DNA from 4 places in the Intestinimonas sp. MSJ-38 genome. Region 4 is predicted to be linked to each of the others. Evidence: predicted binding sites of a transcription regulator. Region 4 holds the regulator's gene; each other region holds the start of a gene.
What was found. Region 4 encodes LexA, which represses DNA repair genes until DNA is damaged. Its sites were predicted from a motif close to CNAACANNTGTTNG; they were not measured.
Positions count from the first base shown of each region.

Region 1: the regulator LexA is predicted to act here: its motif matches at 2,389-2,402, upstream of uvrB (excinuclease ABC subunit UvrB).
Region 2: the regulator LexA is predicted to act here: its motif matches at 1,951-1,964, upstream of KQI26_RS04635 (putative DNA modification/repair radical SAM protein).
Region 3: the regulator LexA is predicted to act here: its motif matches at 2,575-2,588, upstream of dinB (DNA polymerase IV).

Region 1 is NZ_JAHLPO010000004.1:182,074-186,334, forward strand. Features, by position in the region: gene uvrA (excinuclease ABC subunit UvrA) at 1-281, opposite strand, end outside; gene uvrB (excinuclease ABC subunit UvrB) at 345-2,315, opposite strand; gene KQI26_RS04415 (RadC family protein) at 2,431-3,123, opposite strand; gene KQI26_RS04420 (folate family ECF transporter S component) at 3,259-3,858, opposite strand; THF riboswitch at 3,923-4,024, opposite strand; gene KQI26_RS04425 (hypothetical protein) at 4,131-4,261, shown strand, end outside.
Region 2 is NZ_JAHLPO010000005.1:42,330-46,590, reverse strand. Features, by position in the region: gene KQI26_RS04640 (M20 family metallopeptidase) at 1-1,012, opposite strand, end outside; gene KQI26_RS04635 (putative DNA modification/repair radical SAM protein) at 1,994-3,295, shown strand; gene KQI26_RS04630 (TIGR03915 family putative DNA repair protein) at 3,277-4,086, shown strand; gene KQI26_RS04625 (metalloregulator ArsR/SmtB family transcription factor) at 4,131-4,261, shown strand, end outside.
Region 3 is NZ_JAHLPO010000006.1:77,717-81,977, reverse strand. Features, by position in the region: gene KQI26_RS05650 (double-cubane-cluster-containing anaerobic reductase) at 1-817, shown strand, start outside; gene KQI26_RS05645 (DUF3343 domain-containing protein) at 819-1,058, shown strand; gene KQI26_RS05640 (amidohydrolase) at 1,116-2,471, opposite strand; gene dinB (DNA polymerase IV) at 2,608-3,777, shown strand; gene KQI26_RS05630 (DUF3795 domain-containing protein) at 3,780-4,172, shown strand.
Region 4 is NZ_JAHLPO010000002.1:145,090-149,350, forward strand. Features, by position in the region: gene recG (ATP-dependent DNA helicase RecG) at 1-1,615, opposite strand, end outside; gene lexA (transcriptional repressor LexA) at 1,625-2,215, opposite strand; gene KQI26_RS02000 (hypothetical protein) at 2,437-3,153, shown strand; gene KQI26_RS02005 (glycosyl transferase family 2) at 3,157-4,233, shown strand.

The sequences.
Region 1 (4,261 bases), on a different contig from region 4:
TTTTTGGAGGTGGTCTTCTGGTCGATGGAAATGGCCGGAGACAACCCTTCAATGGAGTCCACATCGGGCTTTTCCATCTGCCCCAGAAACATCCGGGCGTAGGAGGAAAGGGATTCCACATACCGGCGCTGGCCTTCGGCGTAAATGGTGTCAAAGGCCAGAGAGCTTTTGCCCGAGCCGGAAATGCCGGTGACCACGGTGAGGGTATCCCGGGGAATGGTCACATCCACATTTTTCAGATTGTGCGCCCGAGCCCCTTTGACGATGATTTTGTCGATCATATTTTTCCAAACCAATCCCCCGGAGGATGATACCCCGGGGGCCTTTCTTCTGGGATGGGGAGGCTATTTTTCCTCCCGGAGCTTTTTCAGCTGGTCCCGGAGCACGGCGGCGTATTCGAATTCCAGCATCTTGGCCGCTTCCTGCATATCCTTTTCCAGCTTCTGTATGGTCAGTTCCTTTTGTTTCTTGGTCATTTTTTTCAGGCTGTCCGCCGGCATGGCCAGGGTACTGGCGTCCCGGGAGATCTCGATCACATCCCGCACGCTTTTGAACACCGTTTTAGGGGTGATGCCGTGGCGCTTGTTGTAATCGTCCTGAATGGACCGGCGGCGCTGGGTTTCCCGGATGGCCCGGTCCATGGAGGGGGTGATGGTATCGGCGTACATGATCACCTGGCCGTGGGCATTTCGGGCCGCCCGGCCGATGGTCTGGATGAGGGAGGTCTCGCTGCGCAGGAAGCCTTCCTTGTCGGCGTCCAGAATGGCCACCAGGGACACTTCCGGCAGGTCCAGACCTTCCCGCAGAAGGTTGATGCCGATGAGCACCTGAAATTCGCCCAAACGGAGATCGCGCAAAAGCTGCATCCGTTCGATGGTGTCGATGTCGTGGTGCATATACCGGCAGGCGATGCCCTCCTGGCGGAGATAGTCGGTAAGGTCCTCGGCCATCCGCTTGGTAAGGGTGGTGACCAGCACCCGTTCCTTCTGTTTTTCCCGCTGGCGGATCTCGTCGATCAGATCGTCGATCTGGCCTTCTACCGGCCGGACGATGACCTCCGGGTCCAGAAGTCCCGTGGGGCGGATGACCTGCTCCACCGTCTGGGAAGAGCGGGTGCGCTCGTATTCTCCCGGGGTGGCGCTGACATAGATCACCTGGTTGATTCGCTCCTGGAATTCCGGGAAGTTGAGCGGCCGGTTGTCAAAGGCCGAGGGCAGGCGGAAGCCGTAGTCCACCAGCATTTCCTTCCGGGCCCGGTCGCCATGGTACATGGCCCGCACTTGGGGCAGGGTCACATGGGATTCGTCGATGATCATTAAAAAGTCTTTGGGGAAATAGTCCAGCAAGGTGTGAGGAGCTGAGCCGGGAGCCCGGCCGGAAAGCACCCGGGAATAGTTCTCGATGCCGCTGCAAAAGCCGATTTCCCGCAGCATTTCCATATCATAGGCGGTGCGCTGCTTGATCCGCTGGGCTTCGATGAGTTTGCCCTCTTTTTCAAAGAAGGCCACCCGCTCTTTGGCCTCTTCCTCGATCTCCCGGATGGCCACTTCCAGCTTGTCCCTGGGGGTGACATAGTGGGAGGCGGGGTAAATGGCCACATGGTCCACCACCCGGCGCACCTGACCGGTGACGATGTTGATCTCGGAGATCCGGTCGATCTCGTCGCCGAAAAACTCCACCCGGATGGCGTAGTCGTCAGTGTAGGCCAGATGGATCTCCAGGGTATCTCCCCGCACCCGGAAGCGGTTGCGGTCAAAGCTGATGTCGTTGCGCTCGTACTGGATCTCCACCAGCTTGCGGCAGATCTCGTCCCGGTCCCGTACCTGGCCGGTGCGCAGGGAGATCACCATGTTGGCATAGTCGATAGGGTCGCCCAGGGAGTAGATGCAGGAGACGCTGGCCACGATGATCACATCCCGCCGCTCAAACAGGGCCGAGGTGGCCGAGTGGCGCAGCCGGTCCAGTTCACTGTTCACATCGGAGTCTTTTTCAATATAGGTATCGGTGGAGGGAATATAGGCCTCCGGCTGGTAGTAATCGTAGTAGGAGACGAAAAACTCCACGGCGTTGTGGGGGAAAAACTCCCGGAACTCCGAGCAAAGCTGGGCGGCCAGGGTTTTGTTGTGGGCCAGAACCAGGGTGGGCCGCTGCACTTTTTGGATGATGTTGGCCATGGTGAAAGTTTTGCCTGAGCCGGTGACGCCCAAAAGGGTCTGTTCCGGCAGACCCAGTTCCACACCTTGGGCCAGTTTTTCGATGGCCTCCGGCTGATCTCCCGAAGGCTTGTAATCGCTGACGATCTGAAATTCCGGCATAGTGCCCCTCCTTTGCTTTGGGCAGTAAAAGGCGCCGCGCCAAATAAGGCGGCGCTTCTGGCAACATTATAGCAGAACATTTGTTCCGACACAACCATTTGCCGGATACTGGATGTTATGGATAATAGGAAGTGTTCATGGAAAAGTAGCCGGAATCGGCCATGGACACATAGTCATTGTCGGCCACGATGATGTGATCCACCAGGCGCACCGTGACGCCGGCCAGGGCATTGAACAACCGGTCGGTGGTGTGCAGGTCCTCTTCCGAGGGCAGAGCCACTCCATTGGGATGGTTGTGGGCCAGTATCACATGGGCGGCATTGAAGCGCAAAGCGATTTCCACCACCGAGCGGGAGCTGACGGCGGCGCTGTTTAAGTTGCCGGTGGCCAGCAGGATGCAGCTGAGCAAACGGTGTTTGCTGTCGGTGCATATGAGAAATACGGTTTCTACCGTCCGGCCGATGAACCGGGGAATCAGATAGGCGGCGCATTTTTCCGGGCTGTTCAGGATCACATGGGTCTCCTGCTCGGAATAGTACATCCGGCACAGGCCGGGAATGAGCCGCAGCAAAGTGGCGGCATTGGGGCCGATGCCGGGGATCTTCTGCAAAGACTCCCGGGGCGCATGGCAGATGCCATGGAGCGAGCCGTATACATGAAGCAGCTCGTGGGCAATGGGATTGGTATCCACCCGGGGCAGAGCGCAGCTGAGAAGCATTTCCAGCATTTCATGGTCGTGAAACCCATCGGCGCCCATTTGGTCATAGCGTTGGCGCATCCGTTCTCTGTGGCCGTCGTGTATACCCATAGTGTCCGCTCCCCTTTGTTTTTTCATACATATATATCTATTGTAACGGGGCGGCCTGTTTTTGGCAAGGCCTTGGAACGCAGAAAAAAAGACGGGCGGCAGCCCGTCTTTTTTATTTAGGATGGGAGTATGAAATCAGCGGCGGGCGCCGGTCTTGGCCGAAGGCATCAGCCCGGAACGCTGGAGGATCGGCTCCAGAGCCTTGAACAGCACCAGCAGGACGATCACTTCAATGGGGATCATCACGGTGTTTTTCACCAGGCTTTTGGCGGCATAGAACCAGAAGGCCTTGCCCAGCAGAATGGCGTTCCACAGAGAGCCGAGCCCCACATTGATGAGATAGGCAATGCAGATACGGGCGCCGGCCAGCCGGGGCAGGTTGGGCTTTTGCCGGTAGAGGAACAGTCCATAGAAGAAAACGCCCAGCATGGTGTTCAGGGTATAGCCAGGGAAAAAGCTGAAACCTGAGGGGAAGAGGAAAAACTCCGTCAGGTCGATGACCGCTCCGGCCACCAGGCCCACCACAGGTCCGCACACTGCGCCCAGGATGGCGCGGGGGATAAAGGAAAAATACACCCGCAGGCTTTCGCTCACCGGGATGAAAAGGCCGCCCATGGCAATGGAGATGGCCGAGAGCAAAGCGGCGATCACCAGAGTGCGCAGGTGTTTGAATTCTTTCACCGATGCGATCCAGAAAGCGGGGCTCAGGGGGGACAGATAGGTTTTTTCAGGCATAAAAAAATACCTCCTCAGTTTGTGATTGCCACATAGAGGAGGTCTGGCCGCCGCTCCGGTATGTGACAGCGGGATGCGGCGAATCTACGGCAAGCCAAAACGGCTTTTCGTCCCAAGGGCAACTCCCCGTCCCTTCAGCACTTGACCCATATCCGCCTACTCTGTCAGGTTGATTGACAAACACAGTATACACGATTGGGAGCCGAATGAAAAGGGGGAATTGTTCGTCATTTGGTACGAAAAACCAAGGAGAATTTTGGAGGATAAAATAAGTGAAAAGGAAGATAACAGGAGAAAACGGGCGATTTAAAGAGAAAAACAAAGCAGTCGGGAGAAGCGATGCTCTAGAAGCTAAAATTTGTGTAAAAAGGATTGCAAACAAGGAGAATCAGGTCTATAATGG
Region 2 (4,261 bases), on a different contig from region 4:
CGGTGATGACCTCCTGGAATTTCTTAGCATACTCCAGCTCCTCATCGGTGTAGCCGATGGGCAGCAGCTCCTTCATATGTTCGCCCAGTTTTTCGCTGATCACATCGTTTGCGTGATAATCGGAATAGGCGGCCACCTGGCGGATGTCCACGGTGGTGCCGGTGATGAGGGCGGCGCCGCGGGCGCAGTCGCTCACCCGCTCAAACAGCTCCTTCACCTGGGTGACCTTGGGGGCCCGGATGGCATAGAGCACCTGGGCCTCGGACTGCACCACATTGGGAGCGGTACCGCCGGTGTTGATGATGGCATAGTGAATGCGGGCCTCGTCGATCATATGCTCCCGCATATAGTTGACGCCCACATCCATGATCTCCACGCCGTCCAGAGCGGAGCGGCCCAGATGGGGCGCACCGGCGGCATGGGCCGATTTGCCGTGGAAGGTGTAGAATACCCGGAAGTTGGCCAGGGAGCCGGAGGGGGTCACCTGGTTCATCCAGCCGGGATGCCATGTGATGGCGATGTCGCAGTCGGCAAAGGCGCCATCCCGCACCAGGAATGCCTTGCCGCCGGCATTTTCTTCGGCGGGGCAGCCATAATAACGAATGGTACCGGGCAGATCCTTTTCCGCCATGTATTCCTTCAGGGCCACAGCAGCCGCCAGGGAGGCCGTGCCCAGGAGATTGTGGCCGCAGCCGTGGCCGTCGCCGCCCTCCTGCAAGGGACAGCGGCTGGGCTCGTCGGCCTTCTGGCTCAGGCCGGACAGAGCGTCGTATTCACCCAACAGGGCGATGACCGGTTTGCCGGAGCCGTATTCGGCGATAAAGGCGGTGTCCTCCCCGGCGATGCCCTTCTTCACCCGGAAGCCCTCCTGCTCCATGTAAGCGGCCTGGCGCTCAAAGGAACGGAACTCCTGGAACCGGGACTCGGCAAAGCCCCAGATATCATCGCTGATGGAGATGAATTCGTCACTCCGGTTCTGGATCAGCTGACTCAGGTCTTGTGTGTAGCTCATGGTATCTTCCCTCCTGCAAAGTTTTTGCACTCGATACTTCATACTATAAACCCTCCCTTCCCTTTCTTGCAAGGCGGGGAGAAGGAAAAAAACCAGCGCCAAAACTGTGTAATTTGCCCACCAGCGTGACGCCAGCGTGACGCTGGACCCAAAACTCTCCCAGGCTGTATGCGCTGCTACGCCTAATTGCTCCGGCGCTGGCAAGCCAACACCGGTAGAAGCCCGGGTGAAGTCCTGGCCCAATGTCGCAGAAAAGGATGGTTGTGTGCGATCCGGCAAAGACAGGAACGGCGGCGGAGGCTCGCCACAGCCCCCCTTGTGCAAAGGGGGGACAGCATGGCAAAGCCATGCAGGGGGGATTGTGAAGCAGATTGCATCATTTTGCTTGGTTGTTTGACTGGGTGCGGCAGCACCGCCTGACCGTCCGGACACCGGACCGGCAGCACCGCCTGACCGTCCGGACACCGGACCGGCAGCACCGCCTGACCGTCCGGACACCGGACCGGCAGCACAGGTGGCCAGCGGCGGTACTCCGCCAATCCCTCAGTCAGCGTTCGCCGACAGCTCCCTTTGCACAAGGGAGGTCCGGTGGCCGGACGGCCATACTGTCTTTGCCTTGGCTCGTTGTGCTTGCCTGGGCAAAGAGAGTATGACAGCCCAGGCACTGGGCTTGCCCAGCGCGGCAGCGCAGTATGGCCGCGGCGGCTCACCGCCGGCTCGCCACAGCCCCCCTTGTGCAAAGGGGGGACAGACCGCCGCAGGCGGACAGGGGGGATTGTGAAGCAGATTGCATCATTTTGCTTGGTTGCTTGACTGGGTGCGGCAGCACCGCCTGGCCGTCCGGACACCGGACCGGCAGCGCAGTATGGCCGCGGCGGCACGCCGCCGGCTCGCCGCTTGCAAAACAGATGTTCGTATGCTATAATAGCCATAACGCACAAACATTTGTTCGAACTTTCTCACACAAAGGAGGTCTGTTTTGTGGACAGGCTCCAGAAACTCCGCATCCTCACCGACGCCGCCAAATACGATGTGGCCTGCACCTCCAGCGGCACCCAGGGCCGGAACATCCCCGGCGGAACGGGCTCCTGCGCCGCCCAGGGCATCTGCCATTCCTTTTCCGCCGATGGCCGGTGCATCTCCCTGCTGAAAGTGCTTCTCAGCAATGACTGCGCCTACGACTGCCGCTACTGCACGAACCGCCGGTCGGCCCCCACGCCCCGGGCCTCCTTCACCCCCCGCGAGCTGGCCCAGCTCACCATGGACTTCTACCGCCGCAATTACATCGAAGGCCTGTTCCTCAGCTCGGCCGTCCACGGCTCCCCCGACGAGACCGCCGAACAAATGATCGAAACTCTCCGCATTCTCCGCCAGGAATACCGCTTCGCCGGGTATATCCATGCCAAAGCCATCCCCGGCTGCGACAGCCGCCTCATTGCCCGCCTGGGCCTTCTGTGCGACCGGATGAGCATCAACATCGAGCTGCCCTCCCAGGCCTCCCTCCAGCTGCTGGCCCCCCAGAAGAGCAAGGCGGGCATCCTGGGGCCCATGGGCCAGATCGCCGGGCGCATCCAGGAAAACCGGCGGGATCTCACGGTCTTCCGCCACGCCCCGGCCTTTGCCCCGGCGGGCCAAAGCACCCAGATGATGGTGGGGGCCACCGGGGAATCGGATCTGCAGATCCTCCGGCTCACCCAAAGCCTGTACCGGAAATACCAGCTGAAACGGGTGTTTTTTTCGGCCTATCTGCCCATGGTGGCCGACGAACGGCTGCCCGCCCTGGACACCCAGCCGCCCCTGCTCCGGGAGCACCGGCTCTACCAGGCCGACTGGCTGCTCCGCTTCTATGGCTTCACCGCCGGGGAAATTCTGGAGGAGGACGCCCCCAACTTAGACCCCCGCCTGGACCCCAAATGCACCTGGGCCCTGCGGCATCTGGACCAGTTCCCGGTGGAAGTGACCACCGCTCCCTATGAACTGCTGCTGCGGGTGCCCGGGCTGGGGGTGCGCTCGGCCCAACGCATCGTCAAGACCCGCCGCCACTGTCCCCTCACCTTTGAGGGCCTGAAAAAACTGGGAGTGGTGCTCAAACGGGCCCGGTACTTTATCACCTGCCGGGGCAAAGCCCTGGAAAGCCTGGTCTATGCCCGGGAGCCTTTGGAGCAGGCCCTGCTGCTCCAGCGCCTGCGGGAAGGCCCCAGCCCCTATCCGCAGCTCTCTTTGTTCGACACCCCCGCCCAACTGCCAAAGGAGGAAAATCTGTTATGTCTCGGTCCGATGTAGTCTATTATTATGACGGCAGCTTTTATGGCTTTCTCTCCGGCGTTTTCGACGCCTTTGCCCAAAAGGAGGAGCCCATGCTCTTTCTCTCCCAGGAGGAAGAGGAGCAGCCTTTGCTGTTTGACAGCCACTTCGTGGAAACAGACCCCCAGAAGGCCCGGCGGGTGCTGGCCGGAGTCCAGCGCACCCTGGGCAGCCGCGGGGTGGACATTGTGCGGGAAGGATTCCTCACCCGCCTGCCCCAGCGGGAGTATTTGCTGCTGAAATTCCTGCGCCAGGGCTTCCAGGAGGGGCCGCAGCTGCTGGCCCAGCTGACAAGGGAGCCTTTGTGCTCCCTGCTCTCCGCCATCCGGAAGGCCAAAAACGAAGCCCATCTGCTCACCGGCTTCATCCGGTTTTCCCGCTGTGAAACCGGGGTCTATGTCTCCCGCATCCGGCCCAAAAACCAGGTGCTTCCCCTGATCAGCGGCCATTTCTGCCGCCGGTTCTCCGATCAGCCCTTTCTGATCTGGGATATCACCCACCGCATGGCCCTTCTCCACCAGCCGGGGAAACGGCCCCAGGTGCTGCCTCTGGAATGCCTGGACATGCCCGCCCCCTCCCCCGAGGAAGAGGAGATCCAGAATATGTGGCGGGCCTTTTACAACACCCTGGCCATCCCGGCCCGGGAGAATCCCCGCTGCCGCATGACCCATATGCCCAAACGCTTCTGGGAATTTCTCACCGAGCTCACCCCGCCTCCGGCCAAAAACGAAGAAAAAGCATTGACATTTTTTAATGAGATGGTACAATAGGGTCAGGTCATTAAATAGACTATTTTTAATGCGAGGTGGAAACCATGGAAAGATCCCTCCCCCAGTTGGAAGATGTTTTCTGGGCCGTAGCCGATGAGGTTCGGGGCCAGATCCTCACCATGCTCCGCGGCAACGAGATGTGTGCCTGCAAGATCCTGGAGCATTTTGATATGCG
Region 3 (4,261 bases), on a different contig from region 4:
CCTGGGTGAGGATGTGCCCACCTATGTGATGCAGCTGCCCCAGATGAAGCGGGAAAAGGACATCCAGGATTGGGCCTATGAGATCCGTTTGTTCATGGAAAAGGTGGAGGAAGTCACTGGCAACAAGGTGACTCCGGAAAAGTTGGGCGCTGCCATCAAGCTGATCAACGACAAGCGCCGGGCCCTGGCCCGTCTCTATGAGACCCGGAAAAACAAGAACCTGCCCATCAGCGGCAAGGACGCTTTGGTGATCTCCCAGATCGCCTTCTATGACGATCCTACCCGCTTCACCCAGATGACCAACAAGCTGTGCGACGAGCTGGACGAGCGCATCAAGAACGGCGTCAGCGTTTTCCCCCAGGGCCAGAAGCGCATCCTGCTCACCGGTACACCTTTGGCTGTGCCCAACTGGAAGCTGCACCACATCATCGAAACCAGCGGCGGCGCCGTGGTGGCCGAAGAGATGTGCACCGGTACCCGGTACTTCGAAAAGCTGGTGGATGAGACCCAGACCACTCTGGATGGCCAGATCGAAGCCCTGGCCCGCCGTTATATGAACATCAACTGTGCCTGCTTCACCCCCAACACCGCCCGGATCGACGACATCCTGCGTTTGGCGGAGGAATACCAGGTGGACGGCGTCATTGATGTGAACCTGAAGTTCTGCAGCCTGTACGATTCCGAAGGCTATCATGTGGAACGGGCCTTGAAGGAAAAGGGCATCCCGGTGCTGGGTCTGGAAACCGACTACACCGATCAGGACGAGGCTCAGCTGCGTACCCGCATCGGCGCCTTCCTGGAGATGCTGGGCGAATAACATGGACTCTTCCCAGATGGTGGGGTATGTGATTTTTCCCAATCACACCAATGCCCTGCGATTATACCAGCGGCTGAAAGGGGAGAAGATTCCCTGCACATTGGCCCCAACGCCCCGGGAGTGCAGCGTCTGCTGCGGGGTTTCTGTCCGGCTGTCCCAGGTGGAGGACATTCCCCGGGTGAAAGAGCTGATACAGGAGGAAGATGTGCAGGTGGAGGAGATTGCCACGCTGCCCCGATGAAAACAACAATAAGGCCCCCGGCGGAAAGCTTCCGCCGGGGGCCTTTTCTGTATGGATTTATTCTTTTCCCACAATGGGCAGGGGTTCGGGATCGACGGTTTCGGTGCGCTGCATCCCATCCATGAAGGCCAGGTATTCTTCCTTGGTCATGGGAGCCTTGTAGTGCTCGATGTTTTCTTTCGCCTTTTCCGCGCCGTTTTTCATCAGCCGGTAGGCCGTGAGGGCGAAGATCTTGGCGGTGACCACATAGGCCAGGTACTCGTCTTCCACCCGCACATCCGGGTTGTGGAGGTTGCCCACATAGCCGCCGGTGCAGAAATGAACCAGGGGCATCAGCGTGGCCACATCACCGAAGTCATCGCTGCCGGTGGCGTGGGTCAGCATATCCCGGCGATGGTGATAGGGGCCCATGGCGTCCAGATCCTGCAGGACACTTTCCAGTACCTGGGTATCCGGATTGACCACGCCGGACATATAGCCAGCCATGGTTTCGATGGTAACGCCGCAGCCGGTGGCCATGGCGGCGGCCTTCAGGGAGCGGTCCACCTTTTTGGCGGCGTCCAGATAGGCCTCGGGGGTTTTGCCCCGGACGGAATACTGCATGGTCACATGATCGGCGATCACATTGACGGCGGTGCCGCCGCCGGAGATAAAACCGTGGACCCGCACGGTGTCCTCGTCCCGGAAGCTCTCCTGCTGCAAAGCGATATTCACCATGGCCGATGTGGCGGCGTTCAGGGCGTCGATGCCCTCGTGAGGGGCGTCGGCGGCGTGGGAGGAGCGGCCCTGGAAGGTGACAGTCTTGTTCACAAAGCCGTTGCTGCTGCTGTTATAGATGCCGTAATCGGCGCCGGGGAAGGTGTGGTGGCCCAGGGCGATCTGGATATCGTCAAAGGCTCCCAGGCGGATTAGCTCGCATTTGCCGCCGCCGTAGCCCAACTTGCCATCTTTCATCATCTGGGATTTGAACTCGATGTCCACAAATTCTTCGGCCGGCACCGCCATGAAGCACAGATTGCCTCCCATGGCCTGGGCCACTTCCGGGTCGCAGAGGGCTATGGCCGCACCCACAACGCCGGTGAGCTGGGCATTGTGGCCGCAGCAATGGGAAGCACCGGTTTCGCTCCAGGCGTCGGGATGATTGGGAATGGGCAGGGCGTCCATCTCACCGATCACCGCCAAGGTGGGGCCTTCCTGGCTTCCCTTGGGCTTGAGATAGCTTTTCACGCCGGTGATGGCCAGGCCGGTCTCACAAGTGAGGCCCAGTTTTTCCATTTCTTCCACAAATTTCTGGCTGGTGCGATGTTCTTTGTATCCCAGCTCAGCGTGGCAGAAGATATCCCGGCCAAAGGCCATGATCTCGTCTTTTTTGCTGTCGATGATCTGACAGATTTTTTCTTCGATCCGATCCATTGGTTTTTCTCCCCTTTTCCTGCCCCGAAGGGCGATATATATACATTATAGCGGATTTTCATACTACTTGTAAAGGGGCAGGGGAGTGTGATATGATAAAAACAGAACATTCGTTTGAGACAAAGGAGGGGAGAACATGGGCCGGCAGATCCTGCATGTGGATATGAACGGCTTTTATGCTTCGGTGGAGATGATCTTCCATCCGGAGGCCCGGGATGTGCCCATGGCGGTGGGGGGAGATGCCCAGGCCCGCCACGGCGTGATTCTGGCCAAAAATGAGCTGGCCAAGCAGCGGGGCGTCAAAACGGCGGAGACCATCTGGCAGGCCAGAAAAAAGTGTCCGGAACTGTTGCTTTTGCCCCCTCATCACGATTTGTATCACCAGTATTATGAAAAGGCCAACGCCATTTACCGCCGGTTTACCGATCAGGTGGAGCCGGCCAGCATCGACGAAAGTTATCTGGATGTGACGGGGAGCCAGGCTTTGTTTGGAACAGGGGAGGAGATCGCCCACCGCATCCGCCGGGCGGTGAAGGAGGAGTTGCAGCTCACCGTTTCGGTGGGGGTGTCCTTTTGCAAGACCTTTGCCAAAATAGGCAGCGACTTGAAAAAGCCTGACGCTGTCACCTGCATTCCCCGGGAAAAGGTGCCGGAGATCCTCTGGCCTTTGCCCATTGAACAGATGCTGTCGGTGGGGGCCGTGACGGCGGCCCGGCTGCGGCAGAAGGGCATCGGCACCATTGGTGATCTGGCCCGGCAGAGCCGGGAAACGCTGGAAGAGATGATGGGCAAGCATGGAGCCAGTCTGTATCTGGCGGTGCACGGCCTGGAGGAAGACCCGGTGCGCCGCTGGGGGGAGGGGGAGGACCCTAAGTCCATTGGCCGCAACCGCACCTTCCGCCAGGATGTGGTGGGAGATGAGGCGGTGCGCCGGGAGCTTCTGGCTCTGTGCGAGGATGTGGCCTGGCGGCTGCGGCGCCAGGGAATGCGCTGCTGGGGGGTGCAGGTCACCATCAAAGACCCTCAGTTTGTCACCATCGACCGTCAGGGCAAACTGGATGAGCCGGAAAATGTCATGACGCCTCTGTTTCAGGCGGCCTGGCAGGTTTATCAGCGCTCCTGGAAGGAGAATAAGCCCATCCGGATGCTGGGGGTCACCGCCATTCGCCTCACCCGGGAAGCGGGGCAGATGAGCCTGTTTGACGATGGGAAAAAAGAAAAACTCAGCCAGTCCATCGACGGCATATGGGATAAATTCGGTCCCGGGGCCATCCGCCCTGCCGCCCTGCTGAAAAAGGAGGACTGAAAATGAACCGGGAAAAGGGAATAGGTTTTTGCGGCCTAGCCTGTTGTTTGTGTGAAGGAAAAGAAGGGTGTCTTGGTTGCCGGGAAGGCACCTGTCCGGAAAAAGAACGGTGCCGCCCCTATGAGTGTGCCCAAAGCAGGGCCTTGGAAGGGTGCTGGCAATGTGAAGAATTCCCCTGCCAGGCCCCGGTGCTGCAAAGCCTTCGGACCCAGGCTTTTGTGGGGTATATCAGCAAATTCGGTATGGAAAAAATAATGGACCGGCTGGAAGAAGGAGAAAAGGATGGAATCGTGTACCACCACCCAGGCCTGCTCACCGGCGATTACGATGGGATGGAAAGTGAAGAAGATGTGTGGGTCCTGCTGGAGGGGAACAAAAAGCCGCAGAAAGCCTGATCCTGTCATGAATTGTTAAGAAATTCGTTGGAAAAATCCAGTGGTATGGGGTGGGTTCTTTCTGTTATACTGTACAAAATACGCCGGAA
Region 4 (4,261 bases):
CCACTTCGATCACGGTGGTGCTCACCAGCACCTGGATCTTTCCCTGGACGAAATCCTCCATCACCTGTTCCTTTTCCCGGCTTTTCAGCTTGCCGTGCATCAGGCCGATGGACACCTGGGGAACCCGCTGCTGCAGTGCTTTGGCATAAGCTACCGCCGATTGCCGCTCGTCCTCCCCTTCTTCGGTTTCGATGAGAGGACAGACGATGTACACCTGTCCCCCTTCCTGCACCTGTTTTTGGATGAAGGCATCCAGCCGGGGGCGATAGCTGGGGGGCACGGCGTAGGTCTCCACCCGTTTGCGTCCCGGGGGCAGTTCGTCCAGCACCGACACCTGCAAATCGCCGTAGAGCATCAGGGCCAGGGTGCGGGGAATGGGCGTGGCGCTCATCACAAGAGAATGGGTGTCCGCCCCCTTGTCCCACAAAAGCTGCCGCTGCTGCACGCCGAAGCGGTGCTGTTCATCGGTAATGGTCAGGGCCGGACGGCAAAAGACCACATTGTTTTCGATGAGGGCATGGGTGCCGATGAGAACAGAGATCTCCCCTTGACCCAACTTTTCCAGCATGGTTTCCCGCTGTTTTTTGGGTGTGGAGCCAGTGAGCAGAGCGCAGGAGATGCCGCATTGCTCCATCAGCGGCTGGAGGGATTCGTAATGCTGCCGGGCCAGAAGCTCGGTGGGGGCCATCAGCGCCCCCTGCATCCCGTTTTTGGCGGCCAGCCACAGACAGGCGGCGGCCACCATGGTTTTGCCACTGCCCACATCCCCCTGCACCAGGCGGCTCATCCGTTTGCCTCCTGTCATGTCGGCAAAGGCCTCGGCCACAGCCCGCCGCTGGGCGCCGGTGGGAGAGAAAGGAAGAACCTGGTAGAATTCCTCTGGAGAATACCAGGTGAGCCCGATGCCCTGGGCGGTGATATTCTGCTGTCCCATCAGCTGCAAACCGCAGGCAAACTGAAAGAACTCCTCAAAAATCACCCGTTTCCGGGCCTCTTCCAGGGCTTCCCGATGGACGGGATAGTGGATGTTTTCATAGGCATAGCGGATGTGGCACAGGTCATATTGCTGGCGGATTTCTTCGTTCAGGCTTTCGGTGAGCTCGTCGGTATACTGGATGGCCTGGGAGGTGGCCTGGAGCATCAGCGTGCGGGACAGCCCGCCGGTGAGACGGTAGACCGGAAGCAATCGTCCGGTGATCATCCCTCGCCCGGCCGGTTCAAACTGAGGGTTGGTCAGCTGTTTTTTCAGCAGTGTTCCTTCGATTTTGCCGAAAAAGGCGTATTCCTCCCCCTGGCGCAGCTGAGAGCTGAGATAGGGCTGGTTGAAATATACCAGATCGATCTGGCCACTTTCGTCAAAGGCCCGCAGTTTGGTGATGCTCAGCCCTTTGCGGATCAGCCGTGTGGAAGGGGGCTGGGCCACGGTGGCCAGAATGCAGCAATTTTCCCCCACGGGGGCTTGGGCGATGGGATAAAAGCGGCTGCGGTCCTCATATTCCCTGGGAAAGTGCTCCAGGCAGTCTCCCAGGGTGAAAAGGCCCAGCTTGTGAAAAAGCTGGGCCTTCTTCTCCCCCACACCCCGCAGGGTGCGGATATCGTCTGTGAGATGGCTCATGGGATACACCTAGCGCTGGTATTGGCGGTAGACCGCCACCACCAGGCCCAGGATCTGAGCATCGTCCCCATCGATGGGCTCATAGGCGGGGTTTTCCGGCAGCAGGCGCACATGGCCATTGGATTTGTCCAGCCGCTTGACGGTGGCCTCATCCTCCAGCATGGCCACCACGATGGCCTTTTGATCGGCGGTGTCCTGACGGCGGACGATCACATCGTCCCCATCCAGGATACCGGCCCCGATCATGCTGTCGCCCCGGACCCGCAGGGCAAAATATTCCCCGCTGTGATATTCAAAGGGGATGTAGCCCAGAATATCCTCCTGCATCAGGATGGGCTGGCCGGCGGTGACCACTCCCAGCACCGGGATCTTCTTCACGCCGGTGGGATGGTTTTTCAGGGTGATGGACCGGGTGCGGCCCTCGCCCTTGTCCAAAAATCCCCCTTCCTGCAAGATCTTCAGATGGGAGTGGACCGTGGAGGGGGATCGGAGCCCCACCGCTTGGCAGATCTCCCGCACGGCGGGAGGATAGCCATTTTCGTCGGTATAGCGGGAGATATAGTCCAAAATCTTTTGGCGCATGGGACTGAGTTTTTTCATGGGATCACCTCAAGGGACGGTCTATGGCATAGAATTGTATATAGTATACCATAAAATACGGGATGAGGCAAACATTTGTTCCGATCCATGGAAAAACGGTTTTGGATGGGCACAGGAAGTTCTGCTGCGGCATATGCTGTCATTGTAATGGCTTTGGGGCCTGGGAGAGGACTGCCCCGGCTCCATCGAAAAGTTTTACGAGAAACAAGGAGGGATCCCTGTTGAAGGAGATCGATTGGAAGCAAAAGACCAGCCGGGCCTCCGGAGAGGAGACGGAGGAAACCCCGCTCCTTCACCGGGTACGCCGGGTGGTGCGGGTGCGGCCCGACGGCAGTTATGAGGAAAAGGAAGGGCTCCAGCAGGAGGTGCAGCAGTCCCTTCCCGAAAGCCCCCTTCTCCAATGGGCCAGAGAAAGCGGCCAGTGGGTGCCCGAGGGACTAAGTCTCAGTTGCCAGTGTCCTTCCGGACCGGAGAAAGAGGAGGACAAAGAGAATCGTCCCTGTATCCCCTGTCCTCCCTGCCCCTGTGAGCCCTGTTCCTGCTCCTGTGTCTGTTCCTGGGATGCACCCGCCCATGATTATCTCACCGGTGTGGACCCGGTGGTGGGCGGCCAGCGAGGGGAAAAAGACACGGCGCTGAAACTGGCCCTGGCAGCTCAGCAGGGGGATAGCATCTGTATGGAGGAAGAGGGCATCCGGTTGGAAAAGGGTGCCTATCTGGTGCTGCTCCAGGGCCGGGCCCAGGATTACTCCGGTGAAGAAGCCGGTCTTCAGCTGCTGCTGGACGGCCAGGCCGTGCCCGGAGGACTTTGGCGGGGCAAGGAAACCGCATCCCTGGGAGCGATTCTGGCCACTCAGGGGGCAAAGCTCCAGGTGATCTGCCTGGAAGACGGCCTGTATCAGGATCTGTCCCTCACCGTGCTTCGGTTGGACGGCTGAGCCATGAAAATCTATGTGTATGCCATCTGCAAAGACGAAAAAGCCTTTGCAGACCGGTGGATGGATTCCATGTCAGAGGCCGATGGGGTCTATGTGCTGGACACAGGAAGCCAGGACGGCACTCCGGCCGCCCTGGCTTCCCGGGGGGCTTGGGTGGCCTGTCGGGAGGTCGTCCCCTGGCGGTTTGACAAAGCCCGCAATTTGTCCCTGGATCTGGTGCCCCAGGATGCCGACCTGTGCGTCTGTACCGATCTGGATGAGGTGTTTGAAAAAGGCTGGCGAAAAAAGCTGGAACAAGCGGCCCTGATGCAGTCCTGCCCTCAATACCGGTGCCGCTTTGTGTGGAGCCATGGAGAAGATGGAAGAGAGGGCATGGTATTCTGGCAGAACAAGATCCACCGTCGTCATGGTTTTGTGTGGCATTATCCGGTGCACGAAGTGCTGCAATGGCAGGGGGAAAAAGAATATGCCCTGGGAGAGGCTGCCGGGGTCTCTCTGCACCACTGGCCCGATCCCCAGAAATCCCGGGGACAGTACTTGCCCCTTTTGGAGCTGGCCGCCCGGGAAGAGCCGGAGGCCCCCCGCTGCGCTCACTACCTGGGCCGGGAGTATATGTATCAGGGGGATTGGAACAAAGCCGAAGAGGAGCTTTTGCGCCACCTGGCACTCCCCCGCTCCACCTGGGAAGCGGAGCGGGCCGCTTCCATGCGCTATCTGGCCCGGTGCTGTCTGGAGACCGGGCGGCGGAAAGAGGCTCTGCGCTGGTTTTACCGGGCGGTGGCGGAAGCTCCTTCCCTGCGGGAGGGGTATGTGGAGTGTGCCTGGTATTTTTCCCAGGAAGAAAATTGGCCCGGAGTGCTGCTCATGAGCCAAAGCGCTTTGGCCATTACCCAGCGGGATAAAACCTATATCAATGAAGATTTTGCCTGGGGCAGCGTGCCCTGGGATCTGTCCGCCCTGGCCTTCTGGCATCTGGGCCAAAAAGAGAAGGCCTGTTTCTATGGAGCCAGGGCCTTGGAAAAAGAGCCGGAAAACCAACGATTACAGCAGAATCTGGCCTTTTACCAAGGGGAGAAATAATATATTTTTCAAATTTTTTTTACAAACC